3 regions of the Rahnella sp. CG8 genome follow, and region 3 is predicted to be linked to each of the others. Evidence: riboswitches for the same ligand, from Rfam matches in the RefSeq annotation. Region 3 holds a riboswitch; each other region holds the start of a gene.

Region 1 (3,277 bases), on a different contig from region 3:
TTCGAGATGTACATGGTCTGGCACGAGCGCGCTCATCGTGATCCTGCACATCAGTGGCTGCGTGAGTTTATCGCTGATTCAGTCTGAAAAAAGGCAGCCTTACGACTGCCTGTGTCTGACGGTGCGGAAAACCGGAACTTATTCGTTGAACAGCTTGGTATCATTCGCCAGGCTATCTACCACAACTTTTAAATCGTTAGCGGTAACTTTCTGCTTATCATTGGAAACTTGTTTACCGAATCCTTTACGCACGACTTTGATCACCGGTTTGCCAGTACTGGCGTCGATCAGCTCACCTTCGAAATACACTTCAGTATCACGCGTGCGGTGGCCTGTCGCGGTTTGAGTACCGGCAATAACCAGCGCGACCGGGACGACTTCATAGAACTGCAAACCTTCTGCCGACGTGTTCACACCGGTGATCGCGCCTTTGAAAATCAATGTGCGCGGCCCTGCGTGATCTGTCAGTGGCAGGCGCTCTGCCAGTGCAGGTTTCATGCGGCTGTTGGCGTAATCCAGCACCCCCTGCAAGGTGGCTTTGTCGATCTGCGCCGTAGGCTGCGGTTCCGGGTAGAATTTAATCGGTTCGTATTTGATGTAAGAATAATTTTCTTTCTTAAACGAAGGATCGATCCAGCGCAGAACCGGATTTCCCCCAGCCGTTTTCACTTCCTTAAGGCCGGAATAATCGCCTAAAAAACCTGAGTATTTTTCCGTCTTGGTAATGTGGCTGGTACAACCGGCCAGGAACAGTGCGCCAGTCACTGCGGCGATCTGCATCAGTTTTATTGTTTTCATTCGTACCCTCGAAATATTTTAAGGAAGACCAAGTATGTATAGCACCGCTGCGGAATTTAACCTCTTAACGACAAAGAAAAATTGATATTCATCAGGATCGCGAAAATACGGTTCTGTGAGGTAATCATTTCTTCCTTAATTATTTTTTTGATGAATGAAACAAATAGTATTCACCTTTTGGACTGTCCCCCGTAGAGATGATGTTCCAGCCTTTTGACAGATAAAAAGCGACTGATTTTTTACTCTTTACTAAACATTTCAACGACCCCTGACGGGTAAACGTTTCTTCCGCAGCCTGAAGCAATGCTGAACCTGCGCCGGTTCCCTGATATTGCGGATCAACAAACAGGTTATGCAGGAAATTTTCCTGAGTGAAAATTGAGGCGAATCCCAGTAAATGTCCGTCACGTTCTGCCACCAGAATCGTCTCGCCGATCACTGCGCGGTCAAAATCTTCCAGCTGAAAATCGTCTTCCAGCCATGTCCAGGTATGCTTGCGTGAGGCCAGATACAACGTGCGTAAAAACGGGCGGTCTGCTTCTTCATAAGGACGGACAATAAGTGATGAGGACAAGTAAAACTCCTGAGGAAATTTTTCATCAACGTGTGTTGTTCATGTCTGTTTCCTGATACTGCCAGTGAAGCGGAGTGAGTTCAATTACGTTGGCTGATCGGTTTTTTTAACGCATTTCCTGATTGATCTTCTGACCTCCGCCGCCAATAATGTTCCCTTGACTCGGGGTGCCCGCTGCAAAGCAGGGCTGAGATTTTACCCGTATTACCTGATCTGGATTATGCCAGCGTAGGGAAGTCAGGTATCTCTCCTGATACCGCCTTCCTGAGTGCCGGTGGGGAGATTTATGAATACCCGACCTACCTTCTTGCCCGGCGCCTTAGCCGCCACTTCTCTGAAACGACTCCGCCTTTCAGCGCCGCTGGTTCACTGCCTGACCAACGACGTGGTGCAATCTTTTACCGCCAATGTCCTGCTTGCGCTGGGTGCATCTCCGGCGATGGTGGTTGATCCCGCCGAAGCGGCGCAATTTGGCGCCATTGCCGATGCCTTATTGGTGAACGTCGGCACGCTGACACATCCCCATGCCGATGCGATGCGGGCGGCTATTCACGCAGCCACTCAGGCCGGAAAGCCCTGGGTGCTGGATCCGGTTGCTGTCGGCGGCCTGAGCTGGCGTACAGAATTCTGTCGTGAAATCATCACACTTAAACCTGCCGCAATCCGCGGTAATGCCTCGGAAATCCTGGCTCTCAGCGGCCTCAGTGCGTCCGGGCGCGGCGTGGACAGCGGTGATGATTCCCTTTCTGCCTTACCTGCCGCACAGCAACTGGCGCGGGAGACCGGTGCGGTAGTGGCCGTGACGGGTGAAACCGATTACGTCACCGACGGGATGCGCAGTTGGGCGGTGGCTGGCGGACATCCGATGATGACCCGCGTGGTGGGTACCGGATGCGCATTATCTGCGGTGGTGGCGGCCTTTGTGGCTTTGCCGGGTGATCGCCTGGATAACGTGGCCGCCGCCTGCCGGGTGATGTCCTGTGCCGGCGAGCGCGCCTGTGCGGTCGTGAAGGGGCCGGGCAGTTTCACGCCTGAATACCTCGATAATCTGTATTTAATGGGCGAGGAATGGCTGAATGGCGAGGAAATACAATGAAACGTATTAATGCACTGACGATTGCAGGCACAGATCCGAGTGGCGGGGCGGGGATCCAGGCGGATTTGAAAACCTTCTCGGCGCTGGGTGCGTACGGCACCAGTGTGATCACCGCGCTGGTGGCGCAGAACACCCGTGGTGTGCAGTCGGTCTATAACATTGAGCCCGGTTTCGTTTCAGCGCAGCTCGATTCCGTACTGAGCGATGTGCGGATCGACAGTGCGAAAATCGGCATGCTGGCGAACAGTCAGATTGTGGAGGCGGTTGCGGAGCGACTCAGACATTATCAGCCGCCGTTTGTGGTGCTGGATACCGTGATGCTGGCGAAAAGTGGCGATCCGTTACTGCTGCCGGAGGCCGTGGATGCCGTGCGTCGTTTGCTGATCCCGCAGGCTTCCATTATTACGCCAAATCTGCCCGAAGCGGCGGCGTTACTGGACTGTGCGGTGGCGGCGAATGAAACCGAAATGCGTAAGCAGGGAGAAGCCTTACTGGCGATGGGATGTGGTGCCGTGCTGATGAAAGGGGGACATCTGAGTGATGAGGAAAGCCCTGACTGGTTGTTTGTGACCGGTTCCCGCGAGCGGTTTACTGCGCCGCGTGTGAATACCCGACATACTCATGGCACCGGTTGCACGCTGTCTGCCGCGCTGGCCGCGTTACGTCCGCGTCATCACAACTGGGCCGATACGGTACGCGAAGCCAAAGCCTATTTACAGCAGGCGCTGATGCAGGCCGACTCACTGGAAGTCGGCCACGGTATCGGGCCTGTGCATCATTTCCACCGCTGGTGGTAACCGCGGATTATG
Region 2 (3,277 bases), on a different contig from region 3:
AATAGCGTTCGCGACAGTGCCCGCAGAGTGCAGCCCACTCGGTTTTGCTGACGTGCATTTCATGTCCGCAGTAACCACAAAACTTGTGAGAACGGTAAAATTCTGACAACTGCACACCACGCCCGACCAACTGGAATAATCCGCGATCTTGATCCAGCAACTGACGGGCAGAAATCATATGGTTTGGCATCGTCTGACGAACCAGCCAGACAGGTTCGCCCTGCCATTCGCCGATCTGCCGCGCTGTTTTACCGGTCAGAGAAAATTGTGCGGCGCTGCCAAACGGCAGTTCACCCTCAGGCAGCCATAGCTTGCCTTCCTGGCTGATGATCCACCAACCGTTGTGTTGCTCAGTAATCTGTAATTCCATAATTGTTGTTGCATAACCTCGTCGGGACTGACAATCTGAGTAAGATATTTACATATTAGTAACTTTTGGTTACTTTTTTTGTCGCTCACGGAGTCAACCATGCTAAATCGTCTGGAAAGACTGACCCAACGCGTTGGTGGCAGTAATGAGTTAGTGGATCAATGGCTGCACGCACGCAAAGAACTGCTGGTTTCGTACTGCACTTTCGTCGGTCTGAAACCCAATAAAGAAAAACATACACCTTTGAATGAAAAGGCGCTGGACAGTTTTTGCCATCATCTGGTCGACTATCTTTCTGCCGGGCATTTTCATCTCTATCCACGCATCATTGAAGAAGTCGATGGCGCAGGCAGCCCGAAAAAAGTACAGGCGGCAAAAATCTACCCTGCTCTGGAGCTGAATACTGAAGCTATCATGGCTTTCCATGACAGTTACACAGAAACTGATATTGACGATGATAATGCTTTCGCGTTTCACTATGCATTATCGGATATCGGTGAGGCATTAGATGCCCGTTTTCAACTGGAAGATCAATTAATTATCATGGCTTTTGAGCCAGCCCCGGAGAGTGTGCCACCTTCGGAAAATGAACCTGATCTCGCCAGACCGGCTTAACACGTTGCCACAATAAAACCCTGCTCAGGGTTATGGTTTTACTTGTAGTTTAAAAAAACGCCTCCTATATTGAGGCTTCTTGTCGGAGTGCCTAGCGCATAATTTTCTGTTGAGAATTACGCCAGGCTGAGACCGTTAATTCGGGATCCGCGGAACCTGATCGGGTTAGTACCCGCGAAGGGAACAAGAGTAATGTTATGCGTTCAGCGCAATCAGGCATCTGCCTGCATAAGGCCGCCCGTGCTGCACCGCCCATTTTTACTCCTGCCGTAAACCTCCTGACAAGCAATTTTCCATCACGTTTTTTTGCGAGGAATTTGCTATGTCGAGTACCCAAAAACCCGTTATTTCTGAAAAGAAACCGTCAAATCGCCGTGAACAACGCGCGCAGGCACAATCGTTTATCGACAGCTTGCAGGGCGAAGCTTTCCCCAACTCCCGGCGTATTTATCTTGAAGCTGACCGCGAAGATATCCGCGTGCCGATGCGTGAAATCCAGCTCAGCCCGACGCTGGTCGGCGGCGGCAAAGACAATCCGCAGTTCGAAGAAAACGAAGCAATTCCTGTTTACGACACCGCCGGACCTTACGGTGATCCGGCGGCAGTTATCGACGTGCATACCGGTCTGGGAAAATTACGCGCCCGCTGGATAAACGAGCGTGCGGACACGCAGGAACTTTCACAGGTCAGTTCCGGTTTTACTCAGCAGCGGCTGGCGGATGACGGGCTGGACCACCTCCGCTTCGAACACCTGCCGCGCCCTCGCAAAGCCATTGCGGGTAAAAATGTCACGCAACTGCATTACGCCCGCAAAGGCATCATCACACCTGAGATGGAATTTATCGCCATTCGCGAAAATATGGGGCGTGAACGGATCCGCGGCGAGGTTCTGCGCCAGCAACATCCCGGCGAAAGCTTTGGCGCGCATCTGCCCGCCAGTATCACTGCAGAGTTTGTGCGACAGGAAGTGGCAGCCGGGCGCGCGATTATTCCCGCCAACATTAACCACCCTGAATCAGAGCCGATGATCATCGGGCGTAATTTCCTGGTGAAAGTGAACGCTAATATCGGCAACTCGGCGGTGACATCTTCCATCGAAGAAGAAGTGGAGAAACTGGTGTGGTCGACACGCTGGGGCGCGGACACCGTAATGGATCTCTCCACCGGACGTTATATACATGAAACCCGTGAATGGATCCTGCGTAACAGTCCGGTACCGATCGGCACCGTGCCGATTTATCAGGCCCTGGAAAAAGTGAACGGTGTGGCCGAAGATCTGAACTGGGAAATATTCCGCGATACATTGCTTGAACAGGCCGAGCAAGGCGTCGATTACTTCACCATTCACGCCGGTGTGTTGCTGCGTTATGTGCCGATGACCGCCAAACGCCTGACCGGGATCGTGTCGCGCGGCGGTTCGATCATGGCGAAATGGTGTCTGTCACATCATCGCGAAAGCTTCCTGTTTGAGCATTTCCGCGAGATCTGTGAAATCTGCGCCGCCTATGATGTCTCGCTTTCATTGGGCGACGGCCTGCGTCCGGGTTCGATTCAGGATGCCAATGACGAAGCGCAATTCGCCGAATTACGCACGCTGGGCGAACTGACCAAAATTGCCTGGGAATACGATGTTCAGGTGATGATCGAAGGTCCGGGACATGTGCCGATGCAGATGATCCGCCGCAACATGACCGAAGAACTCGAGCATTGTCACGAAGCCCCGTTCTATACCCTTGGTCCGCTGACTACCGATATCGCGCCGGGTTACGATCACTTTACGTCCGGTATTGGCGCCGCGATGATTGGCTGGTTTGGCTGCGCCATGCTCTGTTATGTCACGCCGAAAGAGCATCTGGGCCTGCCGAACAAAGAAGACGTTAAGCAGGGTTTGATTACCTACAAAATCGCAGCACATGCTGCCGATTTAGCTAAAGGCCATCCCGGTGCCCAAATCCGCGATAACGCCATGTCAAAAGCGCGTTTCGAATTCCGCTGGGAAGATCAGTTTAATCTGGCTCTCGATCCGGCAACGGCACGCGCCTACCACGATGAAACGCTGCCGCAGGAATCCGGCAAAGTTGCACACTTCTGCTCGATGTGTGGCCCGAAATTCTGCTCGATGAAAATCACTCAGGAAGTTCGCGATTACGCCGCTGCGCTTGAAGCCAAAGCCCAGCCAATAGAACTCGTTGAATCCGGTATGGCGCAGATGTCTGCCGAATTCCGTTCGCGCGGCGGTGAGCTTTATCACCCGGCCGATAACCTCAGTTCGGAGAGCAGCAAATGAATCCG
Region 3 (3,277 bases):
ACGGCGAGTAACGGCGGCAGGATCAGCAACAACGCCAGGCCAATCAGTACGGCATCGGCGATGCGCCGCAACCAGGAATCGTCAGGATTACGCCAGCGCTGAGAATGCGTTTGGCCCACCGGCAACGCCTGACTGAGTTTCTGACTGAGCAACACCAGCGCCAGGCAACAAAACAGCTGGATCAGGGCCAGCGTGGCGGCGCGGCTTAAATCGTAGTCGTAACTTAGCGCCTGATAAATGGCGAGTTCAATGGTCGTCGCCTGCGGACCGCCACCCAGTGAAAGCACCGTGGCGAAGCTGGCGAAACACAGCATAAAGATTAAGGCGGCGGCGGGGAATATCTGCCGGCGAATGGCAGGCCATTCCACAAAGCGGAATTGCTGCCAGATATTCATGCCGAGTTGTGCGGCGAGCTGGCGCTGCTCAACGGCGATATTTTCCAGTGCCTGCACTAAGAGCCGCGCTGCCAGCGGCAGATTGAAAAAGACGTGCGCCAGCAAAATGCCCTGTAAACCATACGGCGAGAAACGGTAATCCATGCCCAGCCAGCCGCAAATTTGCGCCAGCCAGCCCTGTCTTCCGTAGACACTGAGAATGCCAAACACCGCCACCAAAACCGGCAAGACCAGCGTCATCGCACATAAACGTAATAACAGCTGACGGCCGGGGAAACGGCGGCGGAACAAGGTGCGTGCCAGCAAAATTGCGGGCAGCACCGAGCAAAGCGCTGAAAGCAGCGCCTGCCAGAAAGTAAAGCAGATCACATGCCAGAGATAAGGATCGTGCCAGAGCGATGCGCCGCTTATCTGTGGCGCATGACGCCACAGAGAGCCTAAGGCCAGTACTGCCACCAGCAACATAGCCAGTGACGCGATGACGCCCGGCAACAGCCAGCGAGGGATCAATGGCTGACGGCGTTCTGCCATGCCTGGATCCATTGTGAACGATGAGTAGCGACATCCTGTGCGCTGTATTGCAGAGATTTGGCCGGAATCGTCAGTTGTTTAAAAGCGTCAGGCAGCGGGGTATTCACCACCGGATACATCCAGTTGCCGGTCGGGATCACTTTCTGGAAATCTTCCGTGGTGACGAACTTCATGAACTGTTCAGCAAGTTTCGGTTGCTTGCTGTTTGCCAGCTGGCCCGCCACTTCGACCTGCATGTAATGCCCTTCGGTAAAATCGGCTGCGGCGTAGTTATCTTTCTTCTCTTCGACAATATGGTATGCCGGAGAGGTGGTGTAGCTCAGCACCAGGTCGCTTTCACCTTTGAGGAATAAACCGTAAGCCTCGCTCCAGCCTTTAGTGACGGTGACAGTTTTCTTCGCCAGTTTTTCCCACGCTTGCGGCGCTTTATCGCCGTAGACTTTTTGCATCCACAGCATCAGGCCCAGACCCGGTGTACTGGTGCGTGGATCCTCATAAATCACTTTCCATTTCTGGTCGCTGTTGATCAGCTCATCGAGGCTTTTTGGCGGATTCTTCAGTTTATTTTTGTCGTAGACGAAGGCGAAATAACCGTAATCGTAAGGCACGAAAGTGCTGTCATTCCAGCCGCCCGGCACCGTCAGTCTGGCGTTGGTTTTCGGTGCTTTGGCGAATAAACCGGTTTGTTCAGCGGCCTGCAACAGGTTGTTATCCAGCCCCAGCACGATGTCGGCTTTGCTGTTTTTACCTTCCATCCGCAGACGGTTGAGCAAAGACACGCCATCTTCCAGCGCCACGTATTTCAGTTCGCAGCCGCATTGGGCTTCAAAGGCTTTTTTAATGGCGGGACCGGGGCCCCAGTCAGCAGAGAAAGAATCGTAGGTATAAACCGTCAAAACAGGTTTTGCCGCAAATGCAGGTGCAGAAAGTAACAGCAGGCAGGACAGTAATTTTTTCAACTTTGCGCTCCAAAAAAATGAAAGGGCAAAGGATTTTGAGTAAGCATCGCGCAGTCTCAAATCCCTCCGCCGGGATTAACCGGATCAGGTTCGACGGGTTTCAAATCTCAGCCAAACTTGCTCATGGCGTTTACATCGCAGCTTTAACAAGTCGGGCACCCCGTTGAGAACGGATGTCATTCTAGAGATTAACGGCGCGATGCGATAGTCCGATTAACTGTCCGGTGGGGCAAACCAGGCGGATTTAAAGTCGAACCAGCCGAGGGTGTTCATACGCACACCGCGCATACTGCGTTGCCCCTGTAGCACCAGCCAGTGATGGAACAGGGGATGGATCTGATGGCTGACCGTCTGTTTCTGGCTCCATTTCGCCATCGATAAATTCCCGGCGTGCCACAGGGCGGCATCGTCGTTCATCTCTTCGCTAAAGCAATGCTTTGCCAGCGGCAATTCGTAGAAATGCGCGAACAGTGAAAACTCCAGCGGCAGGGTGAAGTTGGCACTGCCGAGCCACAGATCACTTTTGGCATCGCCGCGGTGCCAGACTGCGTAATCCACTATCTGAATAATCAGTTCGATACCTTCTTCCGCCAGCAACGGGCGCAGGGCGTTGCAGATCGCCTGATGTTCGGAATGCTCGCCGTAAAATGTCAGCGTTACCTGCGTCAGGTTTTGCGGTTTGGGCGGACGTGGCCGGGGCGCTTTGTGATGCCAGCGTGGCAGCAGGCCATACGCAGGAGACCAGTAGCGCTGGTAAATCGGTTCGGCATTATTCAGTAAGGCGATGGGATTGAGTAAATCGCACAACCACTGGCGTGTTTCTTCTGATTGTCCGACCGGCGAACGCTGGTCAAATAACAGGAAATAGCAGCCTTCTTCAAGGCGACTTTCCAGCTCGCTTTTGCCTGATTCATCGGCCTGAAGCTGTACGCCGGAATGCACCAGCTCTTCACTCAGTTCCGGTAATACCCAGATATTCACCTCGTCGATCAGTGCCCGGAAGCCAAAATAATCGTCAAAGGCGCGGATGCGCAGCTGTGTTTTCAGATTACGCACCACGGCGTAAGGGCCGGTGCCGACCGGATGGCGGGCAAAATCAGGCAGTGACTGCCATTCCTGCGGCAGGATCATCGCGTGGATATTGCCAAATAACCACGGCAGCCAGCGGTCGGGTTCATTCAGGTGGATATCTATGACATTTGCCGTGGGCGTCGTGACTGATTTCAGGTTGCTGAACAGCGGATGCGATTTCAGGCGAATAAACGTGGCGATAATATCTGCCATCTCGAGTTCGCGACCATGATGAAAATGAATGGCGGGGCGCAGATAAAACCGCCAGTGCAGCGGCGAAACTTCCTGCCAGTGATGGGCTAAATCGCCTTCTGCTTCCCC

Evidence for each region. A riboswitch is a leader RNA that binds a small molecule or an ion and turns the genes downstream of it on or off. The one in region 3 is predicted to bind thiamine pyrophosphate.
Region 1: another riboswitch for thiamine pyrophosphate. It lies ahead of thiM (hydroxyethylthiazole kinase); the one in region 3 lies ahead of thiB (thiamine ABC transporter substrate binding subunit).
Region 2: another riboswitch for thiamine pyrophosphate. It lies ahead of thiC (phosphomethylpyrimidine synthase ThiC); the one in region 3 lies ahead of thiB (thiamine ABC transporter substrate binding subunit).

The regions. Positions count from the first base shown of each region.
Region 1 covers NZ_JABAED010000001.1:170,170-173,446, forward strand. The annotation lists gene HGO41_RS00835 (LysR family transcriptional regulator) at 1-87, shown strand, start outside; gene HGO41_RS00840 (DUF3313 domain-containing protein) at 139-798, opposite strand; gene HGO41_RS00845 (GNAT family N-acetyltransferase) at 938-1,372, opposite strand; TPP riboswitch at 1,526-1,624, shown strand; gene thiM (hydroxyethylthiazole kinase) at 1,659-2,468, shown strand; gene thiD (bifunctional hydroxymethylpyrimidine kinase/phosphomethylpyrimidine kinase) at 2,465-3,265, shown strand; gene HGO41_RS00860 (hypothetical protein) at 3,273-3,277, opposite strand, start outside.
Region 2 covers NZ_JABAED010000043.1:7,595-10,871, forward strand. The annotation lists gene nudC (NAD(+) diphosphatase) at 1-370, opposite strand, end outside; gene HGO41_RS24245 (Rsd/AlgQ family anti-sigma factor) at 470-985, shown strand; TPP riboswitch at 1,059-1,185, shown strand; gene thiC (phosphomethylpyrimidine synthase ThiC) at 1,308-3,272, shown strand; gene thiE (thiamine phosphate synthase) at 3,269-3,277, shown strand, end outside.
Region 3 covers NZ_JABAED010000009.1:167,924-171,200, reverse strand. The annotation lists gene thiP (thiamine/thiamine pyrophosphate ABC transporter permease ThiP) at 1-926, opposite strand, end outside; gene thiB (thiamine ABC transporter substrate binding subunit) at 902-1,885, opposite strand; TPP riboswitch at 1,929-2,058, opposite strand; gene sgrR (HTH-type transcriptional regulator SgrR) at 2,099-3,277, opposite strand, start outside.